DNA from 3 places in the Marinomonas sp. GJ51-14 genome. Region 2 is predicted to be linked to each of the others. Evidence: predicted binding sites of a transcription regulator. Region 2 holds the regulator's gene; each other region holds the start of a gene.
The links. The regulator LexA, encoded in region 2, represses DNA repair genes until DNA is damaged. The targets are predictions, from matches to a motif close to TACTGTNTANNTANACAGTA.
Positions count from the first base shown of each region.

Region 1 (4,550 bases), 340 kb from region 2:
ATAATACTCAATATCTGGCGTTACAGACTCGGTTAACGTAAGAGATATATTCTCAACATAAAGCTGATCTGTTGTCTTAATCATCGGCGTACCGCCGAAATAAATAGTACCACAACCAACCAGTCCAACTGCCAACAAAGAACAGGTAACAATTTTCAACATTAATTTATGCATTGATTTTTCCTTTTATCAATTTTTCAAGACCTGATATCCCGACAATGGATTTCACCGAGCCAAGTAAATATTAAATTAAGAAGACAGAAAGAACAATTTATAAAGTGTCGTTCTCTTCTTATGAAAGCGACATTTTATAGTTAAAGCCTTGTATTTATTGGGCTGGAGCAAAACACCTTAACAACTCAATGGCGGCCTGTTGGCGGTAAATCACAGATGTTTTTTGATGAAAACGTTTTATTCAGGCATAAAAAAACCACCCGAAGGTGGTTTTTTTATAATCTAACTTTTGAAACTAAGCCCAATGAGCAGTTTTAAATATAGTGTCACGATAAATACCACTAGATTTATTTTCAGTTTTTTCAGGCATAATACAAGTTAATTTAGTTTTCCCTGACTGGACAGTTGCACCAATGCTGAATAGCTGACCGTTATAAATACAAAGTGACTTTGTATCAAACTGTCCGATACTAGATTGATCAGCTAACACACCAAAAGAAGATACTGCAGCAACCACTAACACAATTTTCTTCAACATAAACTATCCTTAATTAAGCTATTGGAATGTGTGACCACTCACACATTACTGTATATACATACAGTAGCCGTATTTTTCAAGGCCAATCCGATATTTTTTTAATATCACCAAACCTTTGGCAGTTCTCCCCATCTGGTCGTGTAGGCTGGGGATAGATGTTCTCGTTTCATGGACCATTGTGGTGAGACACCTTGTGAGGCGAAGAAGACGTTGCCGAGGCCGCTGTGGTTGATGGTGTCGACCACTTTCATCAGTGCTTTGGCGTTCGGTTTGGTGCTATCGGATCGGAACAGGTCTTGTTGATACATGCCGTGTTCATAGAAGTCTGTCAGCATGACGCCGCCTTTCATATAACGAAAGCCAGCGCGCCAAATACGCTGAAACAAGACATCAGCCACGTTTAACAAATCCCGCGTATCATCAGTTGGGTTGGGTAATTCGGCAGAAAAGGAATTGGCGTAATGAGGTTCACCCTTGGCATGTGGGCTGGTGCGAATAAACACACTCACCACACGGCATAAGCGCTGTTCGCCTCGTAATTTCTCTGCGGCTCTGGTCGTGTACTTTGCGATTGCTTCCCGTAGTTCTTGTTGCTCTGTAATACGACGGCCAAACGAGCGACTGCAAATAATCTGCTGTTTAATCGGCCTAACGCTTTCTAAATCCAAACACGAGACACCGTTTAACTCTCGCACGGTTCGTTCCAGCACAACCGAAAACTCACTCCGAATTGCTTTAGCATCCGCATCAGCCAAATCCAACGCGGTATGAATGTTACGAGTTCGCAGTTTTTCCGAAATACGACGACCCACGCCCCACACATCGCCCACATCAACCAAAGCCAAAAGCCGACGCTGGCGTGCTCGATCCATCAGGTTCACCACGCCGCCTGTCTTGTCGTATTTCTTCGCTGCATGGTTCGCTAACTTTGCCAGCGTTTTCGACGGAGCAATTCCCACACAAACTGGAATACCGGTGAACTGATCAATCTTGCGTTTCACCTGCTGACCAAACGCCAACAAATCCACCACATTATCCACGCCCGTTAAATCTAAAAACGCCTCATCAATGGAATACACTTCCACCCTGGGCGCTTCTTCTTCCAACAGCGTCATCACCCGATTAGACATATCCGCATACAGCGCATAATTAGATGAAAAACACACAATGCCGTGACGCGCGATTTCATCTCGTAGTGTAAAAATGGGGCCACCCATTTTAATGCCCAGCGCCTTCACTTCTTTAGAGCAGCGCAATCACACAGCCATCGTTATTCGACAGCACAATCACTGGCTTATGTTTTAAGTCTGGCCGAAACAACTTTTCGCAACTCGCGTAAAAGTTATTGCAATCCACCAACGCAAACACCGTTTCCATTAATGGTGTTTTAACTGACGAAACACACTGGTCACCACGCCAAACACCTCGAACTCGGATTCCTCCGTAATCGGGATCGGCTTATAGGCTTTATTCTTAGGACGAAGCAACACCTCTGGCTTTAACTCCAACGTCTTCACCGTCATTTCACCATGAACACTCGCAATGATAATATCGCCATGCTTAGCCGTAAGTGAACGATCCACCACCAACACATCGCCAGAATTAATCCCTGCATCTATCATAGACTCCCCCTGTGCTCGCACAAAAAAGGTAGACATAGGACGAGGAATACAAAGCTCATTCAAATCCAACGCTCGCTCAACAAAATCCTGAGCAGGCGAAGGAAACCCAGCCGACACAGACTCCACATAAAGCGGAATCCGCACACTGTTCGCATCAATAAAAGATTGGGACTGAGACACCCCAAGATAAGTCACTCGCATAGTTACACCTAAAATACTGTATATTCATACAGTATAGTTTTAACTATCACGAATGACCAAGTGAAATTTTGTAAGAGGTAAGATTTCCGTTTTTCCGACCAGAAATGAGGTGCGACCTGATAGGCTCAAAATGAAATTTTTATATGACCACCAACATCATAATAAAATTTCTGCTTTAAACTACAATATCAAAATGGCCGATTTTCAACATCATGCATACAGTGCTGACAATATAAATCACCAAGCTCTACTTCTCTTAAATATGCATTTTCAAGGTCATCTATATGAATGCCCCCCTCGCAATGACCACTACATTTAACATTAACTAAATGAAGAACATCTTTCTCATATCTATAGATTTGTTTCTTAGTAAGGTTATCCAGTGTTCGCTCACCTACTATTTGACGAGATATACCTCGAGCACTATCACCCTCAATCATACCGCACTCAAGCAAATGCGCTAAAACTGATGCAAGTGCGTCTCTAGAAGATTGTTGCTCCATATATTCAACAATTGAACTCATAAGCTACTCTCCATACTAAATTTAGGGTTATTTAATCTTATACCACTACATACCAGATTTAAAAGGGGCATTTCGCCCCTTGTTCCTTCTCTGTTCTACCCTTCCCCGAAGTGTCGGCCTGTGGCGTTTTTGACGCGTTCGATGGTTTGGTCGACCCATGCGGGGTTGGTTTGGAGTTTGGCGATTTGTTGTTGGTAGCCGCGGATAGTTTGGACCATGTTCATTATCTCGCTGGCGGGTACAACGACTATGTTTTCTGTGATTCCCAAGGATTGGGCGATGTCGTTGATGAGTTTCAGTTTTTCATCGTCTTGGATGGGCGCGGGTAAGCTTTGTTGGACAGGTTCTTGTTCTGGTGTTTGTTGGGCTTGGTCGAAGGCGCGGATGACTTCTAGGTTGAACTTCGGGCTGATCCACATGGCATAGGCGTAAACCAGTTCTTTGCAAACATAGGTTCCAACGCCCTGTTTTGCTTTGATAGCCGGAATCCCGTCTATTTCAATTTCAGCTATCAACTCTTTCGTTTGTTGATTATTCAAAAAGTAATTTGGACGATGCTTGCTCTCTGCGCCAGCAGCTTTATGAAGATCATTAAGGGAATACAATCCGTCGAGTATGCGGATGTCTTTTGAAGAGATAATTAAATGAGCCATCTATGGCCTCCTTTGGTCTGGTTAAACCACCAAATGAGGTTGCAATCTCAATAAGGTGGTGGATCTAAATCAGGTTGCAACAACCGCCCAAAGGCACGGCCCAACCGAAGTTGGCCTGAAGCAGACCCACCATAACAGGCGAATCTCGGCCACAAAAAAACACGCGGTGCGTGTTTTAGGCCGCTTTGGTAAAACGGGGTTGCAATCCCGACACTGGATTTTGCCAGTGCAAGGAAATAGTAGTTTATGAATAAACTAACTTCAAGCATTAAGCCTATTAAATTAATTGGTGTATATTTAACGGCATTAAATTAAAGCAAACTATTGAACAGAAAAGGTATGTAGAACATGAATATCAAGGATGTAGAGTGGTGGGTATGTAGTGCTTTTATCATCATTATTAGCTATACACTAGGAACACTCACAGGCTTACCAACATGGTCAGCTACTGATACCAAGTTATCCATTTTTTCTAGTATCGCTACTAGTATCGCAGGAATAGCCACAGCATTTGCAGCCTTCTATGCTTATAGATCTTTCCAGTCATGGGAAGAGAGAGTAAAAAAACAGCATCTCTTAGAAAATAAAGTAGCCGCTATCAAAGAACTTAGCTTATGCTATGAAATGTGTATGTCCAACCTTAGTATTTATCTCTCAAAACTAGAAGGGCTAGAGCTTCATCTAAAAGAGGTAAATGGAATTCACAATGAAGTCACAACGGCCAAGCAAAAAGAATTAGCAAAAAATCGAGAAAAAGTTTTTGAACATCAACATAAATATAAGTCTATTTTTTCTTTTCTCAGTCCTTTTTTAAAGAACCGATAATTACAAGGTACTC
Region 1 covers NZ_CM147879.1:3,260,976-3,265,525, forward strand. Annotated here, with positions in the region: gene AC0L3Y_RS15695 (hypothetical protein) at 1-174, opposite strand, end outside; gene AC0L3Y_RS15700 (DUF1496 domain-containing protein) at 470-712, opposite strand; gene umuC (translesion error-prone DNA polymerase V subunit UmuC) at 817-1,968, opposite strand; gene AC0L3Y_RS15710 (Y-family DNA polymerase) at 1,955-2,089, opposite strand; gene umuD (translesion error-prone DNA polymerase V autoproteolytic subunit) at 2,089-2,535, opposite strand; gene AC0L3Y_RS15720 (hypothetical protein) at 2,724-3,059, opposite strand; gene AC0L3Y_RS15725 (KilA-N domain-containing protein) at 3,155-3,712, opposite strand; gene AC0L3Y_RS15730 (hypothetical protein) at 4,061-4,537, shown strand.
Region 1: the regulator LexA is predicted to act here: its motif matches at 2,550-2,569, upstream of umuD (translesion error-prone DNA polymerase V autoproteolytic subunit).

Region 2 (4,550 bases):
TTAAGTGAATTGTCGAACTTATTATCTCAGCCTAACTCTTGGTGTAGTCAATTGAATCAAGCTTATTTGGTGCAGCTGGAGTGTCGTGCTTCTATGGTTGCGATTGAAAAGGGTGATAATCTAATTGGCAGAGGGAGTGACGCTGGAGCTTCAGTAAGTTTCTATTTGGCCAAGTTAGTTGAGTTAGTGTTGCGTTTTAGAGAAGAGTCATCAGAGTATTGAGTATGAAAGAGTCCTACCTAGAAATTGTTGAGCTGGATAACGGCGATATTGTTTTACGTCCAGTCAGTGAGAGTGGTGAGGAAACGTTGCCATTAGCAACATTGAATATTTCGGATGATACTAAATCTTATTTGAAAGATCGTTATTTTGAGTTGGCAAAATGCATGTTTCATGCTGGCATTGATTTTGTGTATTCAGAAGAAACTCTCTTTGATGAAGATTTTGAACACCCAGAAGAAATAGAAGAGCTTAGACCTAAAATTTTGCATTAGTCCTTTGTTTTTTTACAGAATAAATAAAAGTCGAAATATTAAAAAGGCGAAGCATCTGCTTCGCCTTTTTAATGATTTTAAGATCAATTTTTAGCGTTAAAGGCCTTGTCGTATTACACCAACAGAAAGGCCTTCAATTGCAAAATCTTCACTTTCTAAATCGACAATAATATCGTTGAACTCTTCGTTCTCAGGAATGAGTCGAACAATGCTGCCTTTTTGCTCAAAACGTTTTACAGTGACTTCGTCACCAATACGAGCGACAACAATTTGTCCATTATGGACAGTGCTGGTTTTATGAACGGCCAATAAGTCGCCTTCCATAATACCGATGTTTTTCATGCTGGTTCCTGAAACAGACAGAAAATAATCTGCTTGAGGGGAAAACATACTTGGCGGTATGTTGACATGAGAGGCGATGTTTTCCTGAGCTAAAATAGGAAAGCCTGCAGCTACCTTTCCAATGATAGGCAAGCCTAGATCTTCTGCTTGCTCATCGTTAGATGCTTGATCGACTACACGTATGCCTCGTGAGGCGCCAGATAGCATTTCTATTGCCCCTTTTTTACATAGGGCTTTTAAATGTTCTTCGGCAGCGTTGGGGGATTTGAATCCAAGGCGGCGTGCGATTTCTGCTCTAGTAGGTGGAAACCCGGTTTCACTAATAAATTCGCGAATGGTTTCTAGTACGTCAGATTGTCTTTTGGTTAATTTAATCATAAGGAGTCTGGTTGTTTATACAGTAACTGTTATTATATACAGCTTTCTTAACTAATCTCAATAATATAAATGCTTTCAGACGAACTAAAAAAACAAATTCAACTTGCGTACCGAGCTTCTTTGGATGCGAAGTCCCATAAACCGAGAGCTGGACAGCGCCAGATGATAGGCGCTATTGCTCGTACATTGGGAAATATTAAACAAGGTTCTGAAGGTGAAAGGCTGGATGAAAAGCATGTTGCTGTCATTGAGGCAGGAACAGGGACAGGTAAAACCCTCTCTTATTGCTTAGCGACAATACCCATTGCTAAGGCTCGCGGCTTAAAATTGGTTATCTCAACAGCTACTGTTGCATTGCAAGAACAGATTCTTCATAAAGAGTTGCCTGATTTGCTTGAGCATACAGAATTAAATTTCAAATACACTCTCGCTAAAGGTAGAGGGCGTTATTTGTGTTTGAATAATCTGGAGGGCTTTTTAGGGGCAGAAGAGCAGGCGATAGACGATATGTTTGCCGGGCTTTTTGAGCAGCATCTGCAATCAGATGATGTTAATACAGTCTTGTACCAAGAAATGGATGCGGCATTAGAAAAAGGCGATTGGGATGGCGATAAAGATAATTGGGCTGGAATTATTCGTGATCAAGATTGGCGCCGTTTAACGACTGATCATCAACAATGTACTAATCGTAATTGCGCTAACTATTCCGCTTGTCCTTTCTTTAAAGCAAGAGCAGAGATTGAGGTGGCCGATGTAATTGTTGCAAACCATGACTTGGTTTTAGCTGATCTTTCACTTGGTGGTGGGGCAATTTTATCTGCGCCCAAAGAAACTATTTATGTATTTGATGAGGGCCATCATCTCCCAGATAAGGCTATTGGTCATTTTCGACATGAAGTACGGTTGCAACAAAGTATTGCTTGGCTTCGTCAGCTCGAAAAAAATCTAGTTAATTTAAAACAAGAACTAACAGACGACGTCAGTTTGACTGGGCAGTTACTGTTAAAAATTCCTCAGCAAATACAGAGTATTGTGAATTTCATCCAATACGCGCAGCAAGGCTTAGCACCTTATATACAAGGGTTGGGTTTAGATCAGGAGAATAATCAGCATCGTTTTGAATTTGGTTTGATCCCTGATGAACTGCGCCAGCTGGCTTACAGTTTGCAAACTTCTTATCAGAAACTATTTAACAACATCGAAAGTATTCAAGATGAATGTAAAAAAACCAAACAAAATGAAGGTATGGGGGTAACGCCAGAAACAGCGGAAACATGGCAACCTATTTTGGGTGTGATTCTTGGTCGATTGGAGCAGTGTGTTGGTTTGTGGCGCTTGTATTCTACAGTGGATGATCAGAATTATCCGCCGAATGCGCGTTGGTTGGTGTTGTCTGGGCAAGGGATGGAGCAAGATATAGAGCTTGGTGGGTCACCAATTCTTGCTGCAAACACCTTAAGGCAACAGTTGTGGGATAAATGTTTTGGTGCTGTTGTTACCTCTGCAACTTTAACCGCATTAAACCAATTTCATCGCTTCAATATGCGCTCAGGTGTGCCTCGTGAAAGTGAGTATTTGCGAGTATTGAGTCCTTTTGATTTTCAAGCTAATGGTTTATTAATTGTTCCTGATATGGAGTATGAGCCTAATCGAGTTGAACAGCACACAGCAGAAATTATTGCCTACTTGAATAAGTTGGTGAATATTGAAAAAGGTAGCCTAGTTTTATTTTCTTCTCGTCGACAAATGGAAGAAGTGTCTTTGTCACTTTCAGATAAGTTAAAAGAAATTTTACTTATGCAGGGCGAGCAATCTAAACGAGTTATTTTAGATTCTCACAAGTCAAGAATTGATGACGGTAAGGGGAGTTTATTATTTGGTCTGGCAAGCTTTGCGGAAGGGGTTGATTTGCCCGGTGATTATTTGTCTTGTGTGTATATTGCCAAAATACCTTTTGCGGTGCCTGATGATCCGGTTGAGGCAACCTTGGCTGAGTGGATTCAGAAACGTGGTGGTAATCCTTTCATGGAAATTACCATACCAGATGCTTCTTTACGTTTAGTTCAGGCGACTGGTCGTTTATTGAGAAATGAAAAAGATTCAGGCGAAATACATATTTTAGATAAGAGATTGAAAACGAAACGTTACGGCACGCAGTTAATAAACAGCTTGCCACCATATAGATATCAATAAGTTGCTTTAACAAAGCGTAAGCAAAGGGTGATAAAGCCTTATCAATTAGGTACACTCTTTGCACAGTTGATTAATTTCAAACACATAAAACCTTAAAAACATAATAGAAGCGTATAGATTCCAATATGGAAAACCAAATTCAAGAAGTGCCATCAGAAACGACTACAAAACCAAAACGTGCCCGTCGCCCAAGTAAGCGTCCTCGAAATAATGATGAGAAATTAGTCAGTACGCAAACTAATCTAGAGTCTACGGCTGTTGAGGTAGATAAAGTAAAAAGCGACGCGAAAGCCGGTGTTTGGTCTATAGAAGATTTTCCGGTTGCAGAAGTTGAAGGAAAAGTGCGTTTTCATGATTTAAATATTCCAGATCGAGTTATCAAATCTATTGCTGAAATGGGCTTTGAATACTGCAGTGAAATTCAAGCAGAAACTCTGCCAATGACATTGCAAGGTTACGATATTATTGGTCAGGCTCAAACAGGTACAGGCAAAACCGCTGCTTTCTTGATCGCTATGATCAGTGATTTCTTAGATTATCCATTAGAAGAAAAGCTGCGCTAACAATTTGGCTCGTGGCCTAATTATCGCTCCAACACGAGAGTTGGCGTTACAGATTGCAGATGAAGCTGAAAAACTGACTTCTAATTGCCATTTGAATGTTGTTTCTTTGGTAGGTGGTTTGAGCTACGAAAAGCAAAAAATCGCATTAGAAACCGAGAACGTGGATATTTTGGTTGCTACGCCAGGTCGCTTGTTGGACTTTGCGCGAAACCGTAAAGTCCAATTGGGCAAGGTTGAGTGCCTTGTTCTAGATGAAGCTGACCGTATGTTGTCTATGGGCTTTATTCCTGATGTAAAAAGCATTATACGTATGACACCGCAGAAAGAAGTTAGACAAACTATGTTGTTTAGTGCAACTTTCCCAAAAGATGTACAGGCGCTTGCCCAGCAATGGACTTATTTTCCAAAAGAAGTATCAGTGGTTCCTAAAGAGGCAACGAACCAAAATATCGATCAGGTGATTTATACCGTTGAGGCGGATCAAAAATGGCCGGTATTGAAGCAGCTTATTGAAAAAAATGGTGGTCAACGCACTATTATATTTGCTAATCGACGTGATGAAACTCGTGATCTGTATGAG
Region 2 covers NZ_CM147879.1:2,920,425-2,924,974, forward strand. Annotated here, with positions in the region: gene AC0L3Y_RS13885 (DUF6586 family protein) at 1-222, shown strand, start outside; gene AC0L3Y_RS13890 (hypothetical protein) at 225-494, shown strand; gene lexA (transcriptional repressor LexA) at 591-1,214, opposite strand; gene dinG (ATP-dependent DNA helicase DinG) at 1,284-3,407, shown strand; partial or broken gene AC0L3Y_RS13905 (DEAD/DEAH box helicase) at 3,533-4,550, shown strand, end outside.

Region 3 (4,550 bases), 1.6 Mb from region 2:
TGCAATTCTTGCTTGGTTATTTACTTTCGGTTTCACCAATAATGGAGCCGTTGCCACAACGGTATCAATTTTTATACTGGCCACCTTTCACCTTAAAAAAGGATTCAGCGAAAACGCTATAAAAACAGTGATTTTAGTGAGCAGCAACTGCAAGAAATTGAGAAGGTAATGAGAGAGCCAAAAGGCATTGAAATCTCGGCATACGAAGAACGAATTCGTAGAAACTTATTAGTCGTTTCTTTCTTCGCCTTGGCCTTTATATGTTTAGACCTTCAAATTGATTCCAACTCAAAATTTCTAGGTGGAATGACATTTGCCAATCTAACACCAAATAAGGTTTATATTCTGCTACTTCTCATAATTGGATATGAACTAACCCATTATTTGTGGAATTTAAAAACCAGCTTTATGTATTGGAGGATTCGCTTCACAGGTATAAGCCATACTGAAAACCGAGGAAATAGAGGCCCCAGCTTCGGCTCTAAAAATATATCTTCAGATGATTATTCAGGTAAAGATGAAAACTCTAATTTATATGTCTGGATGTTTGAGTAAGTATTGTTACCTAAAGACACCAATTTAAGTTTACAAGCAACATCCTCTACCTTAAAAAGGGTGGTAGAGGAAATACAAAATAGCGAACAGCTAATGACAAATAATCTACAACTATCGAGTTCACTAAAACAACTTGAAAGTCATATTCAAACGCTTTCTAGCAATACAGAAAAACTTACCGAATTCGCCGAACACATACGAATTAATGGTTCTCTACTTCGTTTCGATCAATGGTTCAGCCTTTTGATAGATAGCCAAAACATACGCTGGCTATTCCTTGATGTGATCCTTCCTCCTTCACTCGCCTTGATAGCAATTAGCTTACTATCATTAAAAATAGATGTTTCAACGCTCTCCTTATAATGAAAAGACTCGTTTCTATTTCTATCGCCTTAATGTGTGTCAAAGTATCACCACGAGCAGAGGTCAAACGATAGTGTCGATGCGAGGGTGATGCTTTGATACAACACCAAGCGATAGCCTTACCATCCCAATAAACCCAAGGCACAAAAAAGCCCCGCTATGCGAGGCTTTAAGTATGTCTTCAACGAGTTAAATCACTTCCTAGAAAGGAATGTCATCGTCGAAGTCATCAAAGTTTGGTGCTTGTTGTGGTTTTGGCGCTGCTGCTGGCTGCTGAGGTGCTGCTCGTGATGGTTGAGGAGCACGCTGCTGTGGGGCGGCTTGAGCTGGCGCTTGTTGTGGTGCATTTCCCCAGCTACCGAAAGATTGCGGTGCTGCCTGAGGAGCCGCTTGCTGAGGTGCGGCCTGTTGTGGTGCAGCTGGACGAGCTGGCGCTTGATATCCGCCTTGAGGTTGGTTAAAACCTTGTGGCGCTGCCTGCGGTGCAGCTTGCGCTGGCGCCTGACCATAACCGCCTTGTTGAGGAGCTGCTGGTGTCTGTCCGTAACCACCTTGACCCGCTGAATCATATCCGCCTTGCTGGCCATTACCACCATCATTACGGCCATCTAACAATTGCATTTCATTGGCAACGATTTCAGTTGTATAACGCTTGATACCGTCTTTTTCCCATTCACGGGTGCGCAATGAACCTTCTACATAAACTTTTGAGCCCTTCTTGATGAAATCACCAGCGATTTGCCCAAGACGGAAGTTACCACGATCCATAAACGCCACACGGTGCCATTCTGTACGCTCTTGCATTTGTCCAGTTTGCTTGTCACGCCAGCTTTCTGAGGTTGCTAGGTTCACGTTTGCTACTGCTGCACCAGATGGCATAAAGCGCACTTCGGCATCATTACCAGCATTACCAATCAAGATTACTTTGTTTATTCCACGCGCCATGACGTTGTTCTCCAACTAAAAATTAAATAATGTTTTTCTAAAGAGCCACTTGCGGCGCTAAGCGCGCTAAGGTTTCTTTGTCTAATACGGTCTTATCGACTTTAAGATAAGCTGTTTGCTCATCTTTGAAAATTTGCATACCTTCCACTCCTTGGATTTCAGAAAGTTGATCAGCCAACTTCGTTATTTCATCTTCTGTCATATTGGGTAAGCTAAACGCCATACTGCTTAATTGACGAGGTGCTGGTTGCGTGAGGCCAACAAGCGACCAAGTCAAAAACACAACACCAACCACCCAGAACACACCATTACTTGAGTAGTTTTGTAGCAGCCATCCGCCACCGACACCGCCCAAGAAAGAGCCAATAAATTGATGGGTAGAAAAAACACCCATTGCTGTGCCGCGATAACCCACTGGCGCCAGTTTACTAATTAATGAAGGCAACGTTGCTTCCAATGCATTAAAGCCTACAAAGTAGACCCACAAGAAGACGCTAAACAGCCAAACATGAGACGTCCATTGTAACAATAATGCACTCATTCCTAATAGGAGAAGTACAACAAATAATACACCTTTCATTTTGCCTTTTGACTCGGCAATAATCACTAATGGTAGCATACCTACAAACGCAAAACCCATGACACCTAGGTAAAGCCAACTGTGTTCTGCCAGTGGTAAATCAAACTGTTTAATCAATAAATTCGGAATCGTAATAAACAACGCAGTTAAGCTTGCATGCAGCAATAACACGCTCACATTTAGGAAACGAAGTTTTGAATCTTTTAGGACAAGGCCAAGCGCTAACAGGCTCGGAGTCGTGTCTCTTCGAAAAGTATGCTGTACGATATTAGGCACAGCAAAAATGATCAATGCGATGCCCAGTAAAGATAACGCAAAAGAGAGATAGAAAAGCCCAGACAACCCCACTAAGGCAAAAATCCACGGCCCTAATACCAGAGATATCATGAAGGATGCACCAATACTCACGCCGACAATAGCCATTGCTTTAGTGCGATTTTGTTCTCGCGTTACATCACTCAAAAGCGCCATCAAAGTACTAGCAATGGCTCCTGCACCTTGAACTGCACGGCCAATAATCAATACCATGATATCATCTGCGTTTGCGCAAATAAGGCTACCTACTGCAAAAAGCAAAAGACCGATTATAATAACCCGTTTACGGCCGATTTTATCAGACCACATTCCCATCGGGATCTGTAAGCTGGCTTGAGTGAGTCCGTATATACCAATAGCCGTACCAATCAAGGCGGCATCTGCACCCGTTAAGCCGTCAGCAGCAATGCTAATGACGGGCATAATAAGAAATAGGCCTAGCATTCTGAACAGATAGATCAGTGCTAAAGCAAGAACAGAACGACGTTCAAGTAGATCCATAAGGAAGTTACAACCACTTAACTTAGGGGTTAAGAAAAAAGATGTCCATTTTACAAAAAATACCGTTGAAGCTCCATTTCAACTACTGTAAAAATAGACAGTTATTTAATTTACTGGCAGATTCTTTCTGTTGATCAATTTTACATTGGAGACTCATGGATACCATTACCATACGCGGAGCCCGCACCCACAATTTAAAAAATGTGGACCTAGACATCCCAAGAGACAAACTTGTGGTGATAACTGGTCTGTCTGGCTCCGGTAAATCCTCTCTTGCCTTTGATACTTTGTATGCCGAAGGCCAACGTCGCTATGTAGAATCACTGTCTACTTATGCGAGACAGTTTTTATCTATGATGGAAAAACCTGATATCGACCATATTGAAGGTCTTTCTCCTGCCATCTCTATTGAACAGAAATCAACGTCTCACAATCCTAGATCAACAGTAGGCACAATAACAGAAATATACGATTACCTAAGATTGCTATTTGCACGAGCAGGACAACCTCGCTGCCCAGATCATGGTGAACCTTTAGAGGCGCAAACCATATCACAAATGGTCGATAAAATTATATCTCTACCTGAAGAAACTAAGATGATGTTGCTTGCACCTATCGTCAAGGATAGAAAAGGTGAGCACTTACACACTATCAGTGATTTACTATCAAAAGGCTTTATCCGCGCACGTATAGATGGCATCGTTGTGGATTTAGATGATGCACCAGCGTTAGAAAAAAATAAAAAACATACCATAGAAGTTGTCATTGACCGTTTCAAAGTAAGAGCAGATTTACAGTTGCGTCTTGCTGAATCTTTCGAGACTTGCTTGGCATTGTCTGATGGCATCGCAAAAGCCATCAACATGGATGATAACAAAGAAGAATACATTTTCTCCAGTAAGTTCGCTTGCCCAGTTTGTGGCTATAGTTTGACCGAGCTTGAGCCTAGACTTTTCTCATTCAATAATCCAAATGGCGCTTGTCAAACCTGTGATGGTTTAGGCACGCACCAAATGTTTGATCCAGACCGCATTATTCAAGATGAAACTCTGACGTTAGCCGAAGGCGCTATTCGTGGTTGGGGAAGACGCAGTATCTTTTACTATCAGCAACTAAGCGCGCTTGCGAAACACTATGATTTTGATATTGAATCTAAGTACAAAGATATCCCTAATGAGTTTAAAAAGCGCATATTAGAAGGCTCTGGTAAAGATAAGATAGATTTTATCTACATCAATGAGCGCGGCGATAAAATGATTCGCTCGCACTCTTTTGAAGGCGTTATCCCTAA
Region 3 covers NZ_CM147879.1:1,344,829-1,349,378, reverse strand. Annotated here, with positions in the region: gene AC0L3Y_RS06600 (hypothetical protein) at 1-169, shown strand, start outside; gene AC0L3Y_RS06595 (hypothetical protein) at 169-555, shown strand; gene AC0L3Y_RS06590 (hypothetical protein) at 649-918, shown strand; gene ssb (single-stranded DNA-binding protein) at 1,120-1,863, opposite strand; gene AC0L3Y_RS06580 (MFS transporter) at 1,901-3,259, opposite strand; gene uvrA (excinuclease ABC subunit UvrA) at 3,415-4,550, shown strand, end outside.
Region 3: the regulator LexA is predicted to act here: its motif matches at 3,343-3,362, upstream of uvrA (excinuclease ABC subunit UvrA).